3 regions of the Metabacillus sp. KJ11-3 genome follow, and region 3 is predicted to be linked to each of the others. Evidence: riboswitches for the same ligand, from Rfam matches in the RefSeq annotation. Region 3 holds a riboswitch; each other region holds the start of a gene.
What was found. A riboswitch is a leader RNA that binds a small molecule or an ion and turns the genes downstream of it on or off. The one in region 3 is predicted to bind cobalamin.
Positions count from the first base shown of each region.

Region 1: it holds a riboswitch for cobalamin, as region 3 does, so the genes downstream of both, AC0L8O_RS10670 (ABC transporter substrate-binding protein) here and AC0L8O_RS18975 (ribonucleoside-diphosphate reductase subunit alpha) in region 3, are expected to answer to the same signal.
Region 2: it holds a riboswitch for cobalamin, as region 3 does, so the genes downstream of both, cobJ (precorrin-3B C(17)-methyltransferase) here and AC0L8O_RS18975 (ribonucleoside-diphosphate reductase subunit alpha) in region 3, are expected to answer to the same signal.

Region 1 is NZ_CM147865.1:2,094,647-2,100,694, forward strand. Features, by position in the region: gene AC0L8O_RS10655 (sulfatase family protein) at 1-568, shown strand, start outside; gene AC0L8O_RS10660 (Gfo/Idh/MocA family protein) at 645-1,643, shown strand; gene AC0L8O_RS10665 (AraC family transcriptional regulator) at 1,795-2,712, shown strand; cobalamin riboswitch at 2,882-3,072, shown strand; gene AC0L8O_RS10670 (ABC transporter substrate-binding protein) at 3,277-4,269, shown strand; gene AC0L8O_RS10675 (FecCD family ABC transporter permease) at 4,232-5,299, shown strand; gene AC0L8O_RS10680 (adenosylcobinamide amidohydrolase) at 5,300-6,048, shown strand, end outside.
Region 2 is NZ_CM147865.1:1,718,807-1,724,854, forward strand. Features, by position in the region: gene AC0L8O_RS09070 (ABC transporter substrate-binding protein) at 1-632, shown strand, start outside; gene nikB (nickel ABC transporter permease) at 642-1,571, shown strand; gene AC0L8O_RS09080 (ABC transporter permease) at 1,585-2,412, shown strand; gene AC0L8O_RS09085 (ATP-binding cassette domain-containing protein) at 2,414-3,133, shown strand; gene AC0L8O_RS09090 (ABC transporter ATP-binding protein) at 3,133-3,903, shown strand; cobalamin riboswitch at 4,002-4,179, shown strand; gene cobJ (precorrin-3B C(17)-methyltransferase) at 4,320-5,942, shown strand; gene cobK (precorrin-6A reductase) at 5,952-6,048, shown strand, end outside.
Region 3 is NZ_CM147865.1:3,806,992-3,813,039, forward strand. Features, by position in the region: partial or broken gene AC0L8O_RS18950 (hypothetical protein) at 190-749, opposite strand; gene gsiB (glucose starvation-inducible protein GsiB) at 1,220-1,669, opposite strand; gene AC0L8O_RS18960 (hypothetical protein) at 1,871-2,125, shown strand; gene AC0L8O_RS18965 (hypothetical protein) at 2,287-3,033, shown strand; gene AC0L8O_RS18970 (hypothetical protein) at 3,240-3,419, opposite strand; cobalamin riboswitch at 3,741-3,916, shown strand; gene AC0L8O_RS18975 (ribonucleoside-diphosphate reductase subunit alpha) at 4,074-6,048, shown strand, end outside.

The sequences.
Region 1 (6,048 bases), 1.7 Mb from region 3:
TGTACCGTTAATCCTTAAATATCCCGGATTACCCGAAGGAAAGAGAGTTAAGGATTCCTCACTAATAAAAGATATTATGCCAACAATCCTAGATGTTATAGGTATTGATACGAATATTTCATTTGACGGTAGAAATCTTATGTCCATCGTAAGAGAAGAGGGGGAAACGTTTAGTCAGGAACCGGAATTTTATCTTACAGAATGTACGTGGATGCGTAAACATGGCTGGCGCACTCCGGAATGGAAGCTGATTATTGCTCTTGAACCGGATTTTCATTTTAAACCTGAAGTTGAGTTATATAATCTTGTGAAAGATCCAAACGAATTACAAAATGTAGCAGATGAGGAGCCGGAAATTGTCAATTTATTAACAGGAAGGCTTAATGAATATATAAGGAAGCGAGAACAAGAATGTGGCAGAAAAAATCCAATGTATACAAACCTAAATTGGCATGGTTTAGACCAAGGACCTTTTAATACTTCACAGGAAGCTTACGACTCATTATACATTGGATCCATTCATACTGCCCAAAAGTTACAAGAGAAGAAAAAAGAAGAACAGCTTTAATTCATTTTAAATTAATGCAAATACTTCGAAGGAGTTTTTCTTCGAAGTATTTGATTCAAGAAAGGATAGAGAAATAATGATAAAAGCAGCCGTTATAGGAGTTAACAATATCGGGAAAATACATTGTCGTTATTTTAGAGAAAATAACGACACCGACCTAATTGCTGTTTGTGATTTAAATAAAGAGTTGGCTGATGCAGCAGCCAATGAATTTAACGTACAAGCATATACAGATTTGAAAAGTATGTTAGAAAATGAGGAGATTGATGTTATTAGTATTGCAACTGGTGGTAAAGAAAACGGTTCCCATCATTATGCACCTGCTAGAATGGCGATTGATGCAGGGAAAGATGTACTGGTAGAAAAACCTTTATCTAATAATATTGAAGAAGCTCGCGAATTGGTGAATTATGCAAAAGCAAAAAACGTACGCTTAGCATGTAATTTAAATCACCGTTTTGTACCGGTTGCAGAACAGGCTAAGAAGTGGATTGATAATGGAGACCTCGGAACATTATTATATCTTAATATGAAATTAACAATTGGCAATCCTAACGAATCTAGTCCCTGGATCCACATGAGAGCCCTTCACACACATTCAATTGATGTGATTCGTTATTTTGGAGGAGATATTAAACGTGTTCAAGCATTCATGACAAAAGCACCCGGGAGAAAAGTATGGTCTACAGCTTCAATTAATTTAGAATTTGAATCTGGTGCAGTTGGGCATTTAACGGGTAGTTATGATATGGATAACAACCATCCGATAGAAACTTGTGAAGTTGCCGGCAATAAGGGGAGGTTTTTTATTGATAATGTATATGAAAACTTAACGTTTTATCCGCATAAAAGCAGTGAATTAAAGGTGTTTCGCAATTCAGTTCTAACGGGAATGAATGGTTTTAATGAAACTTTTAAAAATAGAATAAATACGTTTATTAGTGAGATAAAACAATCTACTCCGCCGGAAAAAATCACCGGCTCTGGTCATGAGGCATTAGCAGCACAGGAAGTAATAGAAGCAGCTATTCGCTCACAATTGGAAAATGGTGCAGTTATTGAAATTGGAAAATGAATATGTAGTAAAAAAACACCATTTTCATTTCGGTAATTGACTAAAAAAAGAGATTGTTTAATACTTATTGTAAGCGTTTACTAATATATGAAAGAGAACGTTTACTTACTAGATAAACATCCATGTTATTTTATCTAGAGGAGGCACATATATGTCAGCAACTACATATCAAAGTAGTGAATATATGAAAACAGAAGAATTTCCATTTTGGATTCAGAGATTTCATCATGATTCTACAAACATACCTCCTGCGCATTCACATGAGTTCATTGAACTTGTATTTGTAGTTAAAGGCAATGCAAGACATATATTTGAAGAACAATCCTACATGATCAAAACAAATGATGTTTTCATCATTAATCCCGGTGAAGTTCATACGTTTAATATTGATAAAGGCGAATCATTAGAAATTATTAATTGCTTATTTCTTCCTAATTTAATTCAAGACTCCTGGTTAAAAGAACTAGGTGTTTCTCAATCAATGGATTATTTTTATATTCATCCTTTCTTAGATAATAACGAGCGTTTCCATCATCTCTTAAATTTAGATGTCAATACCTCATCAAGATTTTTACATTTATTAGAAGGGATGATGTTTGAATACAACAGGGAAAATTCATGCTACTCCACTTTAATACGTTTACAGCTAGTAGAATTGTTAATCATTTTGTCCCGTCAATATAATGATAGAAAATCAAGATGTATGCAACCTCTCTCAAAGCAAGATGATGTAAACATTTTGATTCAAAGAATATGTGGATATTTAACGAGAAACTTTGATCAGAAAATCTCCATCCAGACCCTCTGTCACTTATTTAATATCAGTCCACGTCATCTAAACCGCCTATTTAAACAAGAAACAGGACAGACCATAATCGAGATGGTACACAATATCAGAATTGAAAAAGCAAAACAATATTTGATAGAAACCGATGAAAAAGTGATTAATGTTGCGATAAGAGTCGGGTATGAAGACCCTGCGTTTTTTAGCCGCTTATTTCGAAGAATAGTTGGCTGTTCTCCCGGTAAATTTAAAGCAAGTAGCTACATTACAAGTATTAAAGTTTGATGCTCACTTATATGAAAAGAACCGATAGATTTATATTAAATAGTTATCTATAATATGTTTTAGGAATTTAATCATTTCCTCTTCTATTTTTAACCATGTATCATTCATCAACAAATCCATTTTACAAACGACTAAGTCTATATTATACTCTCTAATAGAAAACAAAAAAATAAATACTGAACAAATAGGTTTCTTACCATATGTAAGACTAAGAGGGAAGTTTGGTGTAAATCCAACACGGTCCCGCCACTGTAAGCGAAGAGTAAGGTTATGTAAGAACCACTGTGTGTAAAGCATGGGAAGGAATAACCGGCATTCAAATTCGTAAGTCAGGAGACCTGCCTATTATGTTTTTTAAGCTTCCTCGAGGAAAGGAATGTTTAAAGTGCTCTTTAGTCAGTCTCTTGCTGCTTTATTGCTATTATTTTTATAGTAGATTGGATGTTTATACATATCTTGAACAAGAGAAATACCATTTAGATGCCTTTATTCAACGCTTTCTATAGAGAATAGCGTTTTTTTGTGTTCAAAAAAGAAAGGGAGAATGAACAAATGAATACGTTTATGAAAAAGTGGGGTTTATTAAGTGTTGTTCTTTTGTTAAGCATGTTCATGATCGTGGGGTGCGGATCTCAAGAGGATACCACACAAGGTGAGCAGAATACTAAGAATGATTCGACTCAACAAGAAGAGAATAATACTGAGAGTGCACAGGCGTTTCCAGTCACGATAACGGATGATGCAGGTAAGGAAGTAACCATCGAATCTGAGCCTGAATCAATCGTTTCTATCCAAGCGAGTAATACTGAAATTCTTTTCGCTCTTGGACTAGGTGATAAAGTGATAGGTGTTTCTGATTATGATAACTACCCTCCAGAAGCATTAGAGATAGAAAAAGTAGGTGCTCAGGATATCAATGTTGAAATGGTACTATCCCTTCAACCTGATATTGCGTTAGTAACCGATTATCATAATGAAACACACCCTGATATTTTAAAGCAACTTGAAGAAGCAGGAATTAAAGTGGTTGTTGTTGGTGATACCTCTTCATTTGATGAAGTATATAAAAATATCCAAATGATTGGACAAGCAACAGGGACTGAAGAAAAAGCTAACGAAATTGTAACTGATATGGAAGACCGTCTTGCTGCTATAAAAGAAAAAGCTGCAGCTGAAATTACAGAGAAAAAGAAAGTATGGGTAGAAGTTTCTCCATCACCGGATATCTTTACAACAGGTAAAAACACATTTATGAATGAAATGCTGGAATCAATCCAAGCAGTTAATGCCGCAGAAGACCAAGAAGGCTGGGTGAAATTAACGGAGGAAGAAATTGTTAAACTAAACCCTGATGTGATTATTACAACGTATGGCTATTATATAGACAATCCAAGTGAACAGGTATTAGCACGTAAAGGGTGGACAGAAGTACCAGCAATTAAAAATAAACAGGTATTTGATGTTGATAACGATACAGTAACAAGACCAGGTCCGCGTTTAATTGAAGGAGTCGAGACACTTGCGAAGCTTATTTATCCTGAAGTGTTTGAAAAGTAAAATTACGTGGCTGTATATTCTAAGCGGAGGGTTTGTACTTAGTACAGCCCTCCTTGGTTTATTTATTAGCAGTGTCCAAGTGCCGATTCCCACTATTTTACATATCATTTCTGACAATGCATTCGGTTTTGGGTGGCTGGGAGAAATTCCAAAAAATGAAGAGATGATCATATGGAATATTCGTTTGCCAAGAGTACTGCTGGGGTTTTGTGTTGGGGCATCTTTATCATTAGCAGGAGCCGCCTTTCAAGGACTGTTACGAAATCCATTGGCAGATCCTTATACAATCGGGGTGTCGTCAGGAGCATCACTTGGTGCGGTGTTTGTTATCTTTTTTCAATTTTCGATAATCGGCTTAGGAAGCTTTACACTTCCTGTTGTGGCAATCATAAGTGGCTTTATTACTCTTTTCCTCGTTTTTGGCCTTGTGAAATTAAGCAGTCGAAACCTGGCAATTGAAACGATTATTCTGGCCGGAATTATCGTAAGTGCATTTATTGGCGCCATTGTCTCACTAATTATCTCATTAAGTGACCGTGATTCAATGACACAAATTATTTATTGGCTGTACGGTAGTGTTGGGATGAGAAGCTGGACACATGTAACATTAATTATTCCGTTTATGGCGCTCGGGACCTTCATTTTATTTGCAAATCATCGGGAGTTAAATGCATTGGCACTAGGTGAGGAAGCAGCAGACCATATAGGTGTTGATGTGAGAAAAAGAAAAATCTTTATTCTAATTGGTGCTTCCCTATTAACAGGTGCAGCTGTTGCGGTCTCAGGCTCGATAGGTTTTGTCGGACTTGTTATTCCACATCTTATTCGCTTAATAACGGGACCGAATCATCGCCATGTTCTACCATTGTCAATGCTTGTAGGTGGAGCATTTCTCATTTTGGCAGACTTAGTATGCCGAACCATTATCGCTCCCAAGGAAATGCCGATTGGTGTGATCACAGCTTTAATTGGTGCACCGGTTTTTGCACTTTTATTAATTAGAGAACGTATTGGGCGGAGGAGATCGTAAATGATAAGAATTCAGAACTTAGTTGGCGGTTATTCACATCCGCCCATTATAAACGGTATTGATGCAGATATCAAAAAAGGTGAGTTTTTCACCCTCCTTGGTCCAAACGGAAGTGGAAAAACGACCATTTTCAAGCTTATTACAGGTCAACTACCGATTATAGGTGGAGATGTGTATTTATCAAACCAATCGATTACAAGTCTATCCAAGCTTGATAAAGCGAAAAAAATGGCTGTACTCACCCAGGAAGCAAATGTATCATTTGATTATACGGTTGAAGAAATTATCGCACTCGGTCGATACCCGCATCAAAAGGGTTTTCTCAAACAACTTACAAAACACGATATCGCCTTAATGGATCATGTCATGGATATGACAAGTATTACCCAATTCAAAAAAACTCCATTTCGCATGATAAGCGGTGGGGAAAAGCAAAGAGTTTTATTGGCGAAGGCTTTAGTGCAGGAACCTGAAATTTTACTTCTAGATGAGCCTACCAACCATTTAGATATTAAGCATACTTTTCAAATGCTCGATTTATTAAAAGAACAACAGCAATCAATGGGATTAACCATTTTTGCCATTTTACATGATTTAAATGTGGCATCACTTTATTCTGATCGCATCGCCCTGCTGCATCATGGGCAGTTTCTAGAAGTTGGGGATGTAGAAACGTTAAGAAAAGTGAATCAGCTGAAAAAAGTGTATGAGGTGGATGTACTTTCTCAATCACATCCAACAATTCCAAA
Region 2 (6,048 bases), 2.1 Mb from region 3:
TGAAAGGTCAAGGAACTGTAGCAGTTGGTCCATTCTCACCAGTTTTACCATTTGGACAATTAAATGAAACACAGGAAGATGTTTCTGTTGAACAGTTAATGCACCAAGATGGTTGGACAAAAGGCAAAGATGGTTTGTGGGAAAAAAACGGGAAAGTATTTGAAGCCACCCTCTTATCATTCCCACAACGTCCTGAGCTAACTGTTATGGCAGAGGTTATTCAAAGCAAATTACTTGAACAAGGGATGAAAGTAACTATTCGCCAAGTAGAGAATATTGATGAAACACTGAATAATGAAGAATGGGATTTAGCCATGTATAGTATGCTTACTGCTCATACAGGTAGTCCAAATTTTTTCTTAGAGGTTTTCTATAAATCGAATAGTTCATCAAACAAAAACCATTTTGCTTCACAGACAGTTGATGAAATGATCAATGAATTACATCAAACAACTGATTCAGAAAAAATGAATTCTTTAGCAATCCAAATTCAAGAGGAAATTGGAAAGGAAGTACCTCATTCATATATTGTATATCCAAATACTGTATTTGCAGTGAACAATAAATTGAAAGGCTTTGAGGCATTTTCAATCGAGTATTACTATAATAATGCCAATGTTGACAAAGAGTAATCATACATTATGCAAAAATTCGTACTACAACATACTCTTCAATTATTTCTTGTTATTTTTTTTGTATCGACGCTAACATTTTTATTGGTTAGAATTTCGCCTGGAGATCCGGCAACGATTATGTTAAAAGCCAATGATGTTCCTGTTTCTGATGAAGCTATTTATGCACTAAAGAGTGAACTAGGCTTAACAAATTCTATTGGCGTTCAATATATTGAATGGTTACAGCAAATATTTACTGGGCAATGGGGCGAGTCATATGTTTCAGAAAGGCCGGTCATAAGTGAGTTGTTTGCGAGGTTACCAGCTACGTTAGAGCTAGCATTTGCAGGGCTTGGCGTTATGTTATTAGTGACTTTGATTTTAGGAATCTCTACGGCTGTTTATGAAAATGGAGTAGTGGATAAAATAGGGCGTGTATTAGCACTCTTAGGTTCAGCGATACCTACATTTTGGTTAGGATTCTTATTTATGTATCTTTTCTCAGTTCACTTTGGATGGTTACCATCAATGGGAAGAAATAATTGGGAAAATTTAATTTTACCAGCGACAACATTAGGTTTCAGCCTTGGGACAGTATATGCGCGAGTTTTGCGCATGCAAATGCTGGAGATGTTGCAGCAACCATTTGTTAAGGCATCTAGAGCAAGAGGAATATCGAAAAATAGGATTTTAGTATTTCAAGTATTCAAGCATGCTTTATTACCAATTGTAACGATGGTTGGTACAAGCTTTGCATATATGCTAGGCGGAAGTATCATTGTAGAAACAATTTTTTCATGGCCAGGTTTAGGTCGATATGTCATAGAATCTATTAATATGCGAGATTATCCTGTCATTCAAGGTTATGTTGTTTTTGCAGCTATTTTATTTGTATCCATTCATATGCTAGTAGATTGTATCTATTTACTCATTGATCCACGTTTAAAAGTTCGATAGGAGGAGGCAGATAATGTTGAAGAGATTCAAGCAAGTAAATATTGGTTTGCTTGCAGGGGGCGGAATCCTATTTTGTTTTTCTTTGCTAGGATTATTTGCACCATGGATTGCACCTCATGATCCAATAGCAGTAAATTTGGCCGATAGATTACAGTCATCAAGTTGGGTTTATCCATTTGGAACAGATCATCTGGGACGCTGTATCTTATCTCGTATTATTTTTGGTATTCGAATAAGTGTAACATCGGCTTTGATCATCATGTTCTTCACTATGTTAATTAGTATTCCAATTGCGTTATTAACAGGTTATGTAAGAGGACGTACAGATTCTTTTATGATGAGGATCATCGATAGCACTTTAGCCATTCCAGATATTGTGCTAACGATTGCGATAGTAGGCTTATTAGGTCCCGGTTTAGTAAATATGCTGTTCGCCATTGTAGTCGTTCGTTGGGCAAGTTATGTTCGCTTTATTCGAAGTCTTGTTGTAAAAATATCTCAAGAAAATTATATCCTATCAGCAAGAATGGCTGGAAATACTCATTTTCGTATTTTAAAACGTTATGTACTTCCTCAAATAGGGATGCCTATCATGGTTTTTAGTGCCTTAGATATGGGCAAGATTGTTTTGAATATTGCCGGTCTTTCCTTTTTGGGATTAGGCACTCAGCCACCCACACCTGATTGGGGTGCAATGCTAAATGATGCGATTGGATATTTCCAGACTTCTCCACATGTTATGTTTTTCCCTGGTTTATCTATTGTTTTATTTGTCCTAGCATGTCAGTTAGTAAGTGAAAAACTGGGGATAATGAATAGGACAGTAGGTAAGGAGGCATAAAATGGTGGAAGGAAGCCCATTATTAAAGGTTGAGCATATAGAAGTTACATATAAACATAGGCAGCAGCAAAAAGTGATTATTCAAGATGCATCTTTCATGTTATATCCAGGAGAAATAGTTGCAATGACTGGTAAAAGTGGTGCGGGTAAAAGTATTGTATCAAATGCAATAGTTGGATTACTAGATAAAGGGTTACATGTGACAAAAGGGCAAATTCTATTTGAAGGGAAAAATATTGTGGACTTTAGTGAGAAGCAATTTGAAAATTTAAGAAGACAGAGTATTGCCATGATGATTCAACATTCATTAAACGGATTAGACCCAATTAGGCTAGTAAAAAAGCAGATGTTAGAGACAATTCGACAGAGAAAGCTAGGTACAAATCAAGAAGTTGAACAACTATTGCATCATCTGCTCACCCAAGTCGGTTTTTCCGAACCGGAACAAATTCTTCGTTCATATCCATTTGAGTTAAGCGGCGGAATGAGGCAGCGAGTATTATTGGCGTTGATCGTAGGTTTAAAGCCGAAAATATTAATTGCTGATGAACCAACAACTGCACTTGATATCGTAAATCGTGAAAAAGTATTAAGGTTATTAAAGCAGTTACAACGTAATCTAGGATTAACAGTACTTCTCATTTCACATGATGAAAACAGTATAAAAAAGTATGCGGATCGTGTCATTCATATGAATGAAGGAGGGGTACTTTCATCATAATGTTAGAATTAAAGCAAGTGACAAAAGAGTATCCTATTCGATTTCGAAGAGGGAAAAGCAAGAAAAAAATGGCTGTTAACAATGTTAACTTAACCATTTCAACAGGTGAAAGCGTAGCACTTGTAGGTGAGAGTGGGAGCGGAAAAAGTACCATTGCAAAATTAATCATGCGAATGGAGAAACAAACTTCCGGGCAAATTTTATGGAATGGACATAGCATTGACTCAAAACAATTAAAATTTAGTACATTCTATAAAAACTTCCAAATGGTATTGCAAGATTCTTCAGCCTCATTGCATCCTAAAATGCGTATTGAAGAGATCCTATCAGAGCCTATTCGTAATTTTTTTCCAGATCAAAAGAATTGGTATGAAGAATGTAAGAAACTATTGGATGTAGTAGGCTTGGACTCGTCATTTTTGGAGTATTTTCCTAATCAATTAAGTGGTGGGCAAAAACAACGTATTTGTATTGCAAAAGCTTTAGCCGTTAAGCCGAAACTCATTATTTTAGATGAATCTATCGCTAGCTTAGATCGTCCTTCTCAACAATCAATTCTAGAAAGTTTAAGATCTTTTCAAATACAAAACGGGACAAGTTATCTATTCATTACCCATGATTTACAGTCCACTAAACAACTATGCAAACGTATAGAAGTAATGCATCAAGGGGAAATCGTAGAGACTATTACACATTGGGAACGCTGGCAGCTAAAGCACCCATATTCACAATTACTATTTGATACCATGAGCCAACGTAATGAAGCATGATATCAACTTAAAAAGGGGTTTTCTACATAAGCTTTTATGATATTTACAAAAAATAGTATATTAACTTACGAGATTGTATGTTATATTAATAAAAAATTTAATAATGTATTTAAATAAGTGCTCACATATGTGAGGTAAAAGGGAAACTAGTGAAAGTCTGGTACTGCCCCCGCAACTGTAAGAGCTGATGAAATTACAATACCACTGAGATATCGGGAAGGTGTAAGAGTAAAAAGAAGCTTAAGTCAGGAAACCTGCTTATTTAAACGACACTTGCTTTTCGGAGGGAGAAGTATAGGCGGGACAATGTTACCTATTGTTTTTGTGTTTTTAGTATGCTTTTTTTATACTGCTATTTCACATGCCTGTATTCCTTTTAAAAGGAGTGCAGGCATTTTTTATTTGGAGGTAAGCCTATGAATAAAGGGAAAATTTTTGTTGTTGGCTTCGGTCCTGGTGATCGTGAGCATATTACAAATCGAGCTGTAGTTGCGTTGCAGCAAAGTGATTGTATTATCGGCTATAAAACATACGTGGAGCTAATTCAACATTTGGTAACAGCAAAATCCATTGTTAGTACGGGTATGACAGAAGAAGTGTCACGTGCACAGGATGCAGTAAAGAAAGCAGAAGCAGGTCAAATTGTTTCAGTCATTTCCAGCGGGGATTCAGGTGTTTATGGAATGGCTGGATTAGTGTATGAAGTGCTGATTGAGAAGGGCTGGACTGAAAAAGAAGGTATTGAAGTAGAAATTGTTCCGGGTATTTCAGCCATTAATTCTTGTGCGAGCTTACTGGGTGCACCCGTCATGCATGACTCATGCACGATCAGTCTAAGTGATCATTTAACACCTTGGACCGTAATCGAAAAGCGCATTGAAGCAGCTGCGATGGCGGATTTTGTTATAGCTTTATATAATCCGAAAAGCGGTCGACGGACACGCCAAATTGTAGAGGCGCAACATATTTTATTAAAATATCGTTCTCCAGAAACACCTGTAGGACTTGTGAAAAGTGCCTATCGGGCCAATCAAAATGTTGTGCTGACAACACTGGATAAAATGTTAGAACATGATATCGGAATGCTAACTACGGTTATAATTGGGAATTCTTCTACGTTCTTTTATGACAATAAGATCATTACACCTCGAGGTTATCAGCGTAAATATACGTTAGGTGAGGATAAGCAGAGCTTAAAACCGCATCAGCGTTTGAAAAAGGAAGCCGAACCATGGGCATTAAATCAAGAAACAGGTGAGGCACAAGCGGGTTATGAACAAATTAATAGAAAAAAACAGGAAGTTAGCTCATTAGATTTAGCTCTAAAGGCTCTATCCTTGGTGTCAAAATCGGAAATAGAACCTTCGCATTTCGTTCAGCAGACAATCGAAGACATATTTGAATTTGCTGTTTCACCTGGTGTTGCCAATAAATTTATTACCCCAAAGCAAATGAGCGTATTGGCAGAAACCATTGGCGAGACAGGCACCATGGAATATACGCCAGATCATCGTTTTTTACTTAAAGTTCCAACAGATCAGCCCGAATCGATTGTAAAAAAACTTGAACAAAATGATTTACTTGTCATGCCTGTCGGAGATGTTTTAAATCTAAAAGCTTGTGATTTTTGCTACGGTGAAAAAGCTGAATCTATACCATATGCAGAAGAAATATCATCAAAACTGGGAGGATTAAAGCTTCCAAAAGAATTACATATTGGTTTCAACGGTTGCGGGATGGCCTGTTATCGGGCTGTTTTCGATGATATCGGGATTGTTTACCGCAAGAAGAAATTTGATTTATTTATTGGCGCAAAGCCTGTTGGCCGAACAGCGCATGCTGCACAGCCAGTAGCAGAAGGGATTGAACCAGATCAGTTGCTGCCGTTATTAACGAAAATGATAGAAGAGTATAAACAAAATGCCCATCCAAATGAACGTCTTTTTAAATATTTTAAACGTGTGAAAAGAATTCAGGATTTTACCTATCAGGATATGAGCTCCAAAATTGAAATCGAGCCGGCACCATGTGGAGATTAGGAGGAACACATGATTTTATTCTTAGCAGGCACAAGTGATGCAAGAGCATTGGCCATTCACTTGCAAAATCAAGGCTATCCCTTATTAGCAACGGTTGTCACAGAAT
Region 3 (6,048 bases):
TAACAAAATAGTCCTATTTCATTTAATATGATTAGTAATATAGCTAAATATAAAAATTAAAAATGTATTTTAGAATTTTTTGAGTACTTTGTAAAAAGTAGTTGGAACTGTCAAATGAATACTGTATACAAATCTAGGCTGAAGATCCTTCTATCCTACTTTTTAACTTAAATAAATCTTTTCCCTTATTCAACTAGTCTGCCCTACAGCTACAATTTTGCAAGTTGAAATTGCAAATTTAACGATTGTATCATCATTTATTGGTAAAGTACCTAACACTATGCCAAGACCTGTTTGTTCTACGTTAAAACCTACTGCAGTAGAACCATTACTTGCTAAAAGATTAACTGTAGAACCGATAAGTGTATCCAAAACTTGTCTAATAGGTCGTTCACGACAATCACAATCGCACTCAGAATCAACAGGTGGTAATAAGTTGATAGTAGGTCCTGGTGGTAAAAATCCTACTCCTATTACATCTGAAATATTTACCACGAAGGTAGCTGCTCCATCTGTAACAGTAACTAAAAAATCATTCACTTCAACAATAGTGTATAAAAAAAGAGAGGAGGTACATTTGGTGCATCTGCAATAGTAGCAAGAATTACAGTTTGCCCCTCAAGTTGTTCTAAGACTGACTGAAGTGGAGTTATACAACAGTCACAAATACTCAAACAAGAGGGACCAGGAGGACCTGGAATTCCTTGAGGTCCTTGGGGTCCTGCCTCACCTTGTGGACCTGGAGGACCTGGAGGACAAATAGGCGGACATTCATTTTTACGAACGGTAGGACAACAACCGTTAAGCCCCATTCTAGCTACTTTTCTTTTTTGGACATTTAATCACCCCATTATTCCTTATCTTTTAGGGTACGCTTTTAATAAATATTTGCTTGGATCAAAGCCTAGAGGCATGGTTGAATTTAACCATTAGGAAGGGAACATTTTCATTTTTTCTGGAGAATAATATAGATTTGATCAAACATTTTACCAACTAATAATTTACTAAGAGACTTAAATAATAATTAATCTATAACTTAAGCCAAATGCGTTAAGGAATTCGATTATATTTTTGTCAAACTTACTTAGCGTACAAAATTTCTAAAATGTTGACGATACATACTAAAAGCTGCAAACACCAAATCGATGCATGCAGCTTTTAGTTTCCTTTTCTATTAATATAAAATGCTCTCATTCAATTAAAGTCACTTTATTTTGTATTAGTCATTATCATTTTGTTTTCTGCGTGATTCTCCGCCTTTTTCTCCAATTTCTTGATAAAATTCTTTATCATGATTTTCAGAAGTCGCTTCTCCGCCTTTTTGTCCTATTTCTTGATAGAATTCCTTATCATGATTTTCAGAAGTGGCTTCTCCACCTTTTTGTCCTATTTCTTGATAGAATTCCTTATCATGGTTTTCAGAAGTGGCTTCTCCACCTTTTTGTCCTATTTCTTGATAGAATTCCTTATCATGGTTTTCAGAAGTGGCTTCTCCACCTTTTTGTCCTATTTCTTGATAGAATTCCTTATCATGATTTTCAGAAGTCGCTTCTCCGCCCTTACGTCCAATCTCTTGATAGAACTCCTTATCATGATTTTTTGAAGTAGCTTCTCCACCTTTACGTCCTGCTTCCTCTAATGTCATTTTCTTATTATTATCTTTACTCATTTTGTACATCCTCCTTTAAGTTTTTCTTCTTATTTGCTTACGCTAATCTTGTACCACCTTCTTTTCCCTCTAAAACCTACTTTTTCTTGTTTAATCGTTTTGTAATATTTTTAATCTAATCATTATGTTTTATCTGTTATATAGTGGGTAAAAAAATACAAAAGTAGAATGAAAGATTCTACATCTCAAGGAGGTATGGTTATGAAACGAGCATTAATGATTGTTGGTATAGGAGCATCTGCTTCAATATGGTTATCTTCTAAATCGAATAGAGTGAAGCTGGAAAACTTACTAAGAGACTGGAAACGGATGATAAGACCTTCTTCTTATGTAAAAAATAAAAGTCTCCCAATTGAAAAGGGAGGAAATCCACATCCTTATGATCTGGAAGACAATAAAATGGTCAGCGAAGGTGCTATGTATTCAGTAAATTTCTATAATGAAAAATTACAGTAGAAAACATGATTCCTTATTACCAAGCCTTTCTTTTCTATCAAAATAAAAAATAAATAGTTTGCGATAGTTTAATGAAGCGGCGGTAACTAAGTACCCCGCTCATTTCTTTGTTTTAAGAAGTAGTGTGTAAAAAATGATAATCATCTTGGTGAGGTGGAAAAATGGCTTTATTTTTTCTAGTAATTTACTTCATCGTCATTGCAACTGTCATTGAAATTCATGTCATTTTATTTCGGTTAACAGATCTTAAGCTCGAAGTTTCAAGATTCCAAGTCATATCACTTATGACAGGTACAGGCTTTACAACAGGTGAATCAGAACTTATTTTAGGCCATCCTATCCGAAGAAAGTTGGCTATCTTTCTTATTTCGTTTGGTGCTGTCTCACTTGCTGTGATTATATCGTCTATTAGCAATTTCCTCTCTAATAGTATTAAAACAAAAGAAGTTCTTTATATCGCAGGTGGAGCAATCCTCATCCTTGGTTTGGTAAAACTGCCCTACATTCAGAATTTATTATCTAAGCTTTTTGCTAATAAACTGAAAAGAAATATTGAAATAGCTGATTTACCGATACGGGATGTATTTTTAACCGAGGAAGAAGATGATCTCCTCAACCTCCACATTTATAAGGAATCATCTCTCTTTTCTAAAACAATGAGCCAAGTGATAAAAGAGCATGAGCAGTTGGAATTTGTTGTTTTGTTTATCAAAAGAGGTGAAATAAAGATTAGAAAGAAGATTTATGATACAAAAATTCATGAAGGCGATCAAATTCTACTATTTGGGAAAAAGGAAATCATTAATGATAAATTCAAAGAGGATGTAAAAATCATGGAAGAGAAACGTAAAAAGCAGAATCATACTCCAATAGAAGAGCATTCGGTAAAGCACGAAAAAAGCCCTTAATAAGCTTTGCAGTTTGTAGACAAAGTAAAATTTGCTAGCCTTTCAGACTGATTGCTAACGCTTGCGTATCAAAGCACGAAGCCTTGTGAGGAGCGGAGTTACCGGTGTTGGTAATGAGCACCGTAGCAAGGTGAGTAACGAAGAAAGCGAGCGTTTGTCAACAGTCTGAAAAAGCCCTTAATGGGCTTTGGGGGGTTAAGTTTATACTAAATACTGTTCCATACTCGCTCAAGATTTAATGGAACATAGACTTTATCTCCATGAATCTCTCTATGGATAATACACTCTTCCATATCTTGACTTTCACCACGACCGACTATATTTTTACGTTTGGCTCTTGTGTTTTTTCCTAATAGATTATCTAAGCTTACTTTACTAGATTTCATTTTCCATTCTCCCTTTCTTAAAAATTAGTAGTAGTTTTCTTTATGGAGCTTTTACCCATATATATAAATGATGAAACAACAATTTTGACTTTTTTTAGAACTAGATTCAGCTTAATAATTTTTAAGAGAAGCTTTTATTTTGTATTTGCTACATGTTCCTGTTATCTTTGTTCTTGTATTATTACTATAATTGTCCAAATCTACGAATCTTTGTTAACTGCGAAAAATTATATTGCTTATTTTACCCAACTGCTTTATGATGGAACTATACTAAAGATCAACTATATATTGATTTTTATTTCTATCAAAAAACTATATATTGTATACATACAAGAAATAGGCGCTATTTAGCTTAATTGGGAATCTGGTGAAAATCCAGAACTGTCCCCGCAACTGTAAATGTGACGAATTGAGAAAACCACTGTACCTCATGTATGGGAAGGACTCATAGTAGGAAGAGCATAAGTCAGGAGACCTACCTATACCTTGTGAAAGTTTCAATTTCTTCGGGGACTGAGAAGATGAAACGATAGTAACCTCTTGAGCTATTCAACTTCCTAAGAACTTGCTCTCTTTCTGTCGTTTTATCTCCTTATCCCTGCCAATAAACGACAAGACGGAGGAATATTCATGAGCAAGACAACCTTATCCCCAATGATCAATGGACAAGAAGCCTTTGATTTTACAAAACTAACTGCATTTATTAAAAATATCCATCAACATTTTCCAACATTAAATATTGACGAATATCTGAACAGAATTGAAAATACGATTCTGCAAAGAGATTCCTATACATCTGAACAATTAACAAATCTGCTTATTTTAGAAGGGCTATCAAATATCCATGAACTAGAACCTGAGTGGACCTATTTTTGTTCACATATTTATTTAGCCAAGCTATATAAAGAAGCTGCTCAAAACCGCGGATATAATAAAAAACAAAAATACGGTAATTTTTACGAACTACTTACAACACTTGTATCAAAAGGACTTTACAGCACAAGTCTAGTAGAAAATTATACGAAGAATGAGATTGATCAAATTGGTTCCTTTTTAAACCCTGACAATGATTACCTATTTACATATATTGGACTTCGCACATTAGCTGACCGCTATTTAACAAAGGATTTCTCAAAACAGGTGTACGAATTGCCACAAGAACGATTTTTAGTGATCGCAATGACGTTAATGGCCCGCGAAAATAAAGAAAATCGTCTTGCGCTTATTAAGCAAGCATACTGGGCTATGAGTAATCTTTATATGACAGTTGCCACACCAACTCTTTCAAATGCAGGAAAGCCTATTGGACAGCTTTCAAGCTGTTTTATTGATACGATTGATGACAGTCTTCAAGGAATTTTTGACAGCAACACAGACATTGCCAATCTATCAAAATCCGGTGGCGGTGTTGGAGCTTATCTTGGTAAAATTCGTAGTCGTGGAAGTGATATCCGCGGATTCAAAGGTGTTTCTTCCGGCATTATTCCATGGATGAAGCAATTGAACAATACAGCTGTCAGTGTTGATCAGCTGGGACAACGTAAAGGAGCGATCGCTGTCTATCTTGATGTATGGCATAAAGATATCTTCTCCTTCCTTGATGCCAAGCTCAATAACGGTGATGAAAGAATGCGGACACATGATATCTTTACAGGCGTCTGTATCCCAGACCTTTTCATGGAACAGGTTGAAGCACGCGCTGACTGGTATTTATTTGATCCACATGAAGTCCGTACTGTTATGGGCTTTAGCATTGAAGATTTTTACGACGAACAAAAAGGAAATGGAAGCTTCAGAGAGCGTTATTGGGCATGTGTTCAAAATGAACAGCTTTCAAAGGAAAAGGTCCCTGCTATTGAGATTATGAAACGAATTATGATCAGTCAATTAGAAGCAGGAACACCATATATGTTCTATCGGGATGAGGTAAACCGTAAAAACGCAAACTCTCATCAAGGAATGATCTATTGCAGTAATCTTTGCACGGAAATTACGCAAAACCAAAGTCCAACAACTGTGGAAGAGCAATATACGGAAGATGGAAAAATCATCACAATCAAAACACCGGGTGATTTTGTCGTATGTAACCTTTCATCTATAAATCTTGCGAAAGCTGTAACTGATGATGTGTTGGAAAAACTGATTCCTATCCAAGTAAGAATGTTGGACAATGTGATCGATTTAAATACAATTCCTGTTCTTCAAGCAAGATTAACAAATGAAAAATACCGAGCAATTGGATTAGGAACCTTTGGTTGGCACCACCTATTAGCTCTAAAGCAGCTTAAATGGGAGCATGAAGAAGCGATTCAATTTGCTGATGAATTATACGAAAAGATCTCTTTCTTAACGATTTCAGCAAGCATGGAACTTGCGAAGGAAAAAGGTACCTACTCTGTGTTTAAAGGCTCCGATTGGGAAACAGGTGCTTATTTTGACAAACGTGGGTATCAAACAAAAGAAAGTAGCTTTGATTGGGGCGCACTAAAAAGGAAAGTGGCAAATTACGGAGTAAGAAATGGATATTTAATGGCCGTTGCACCTAATGCTTCGACCTCTATTATTGCAGGAAGTACAGCAAGTATTGATCCAATCTTCCAAAAGGTTTATTCAGAAGAAAAGAAAGACT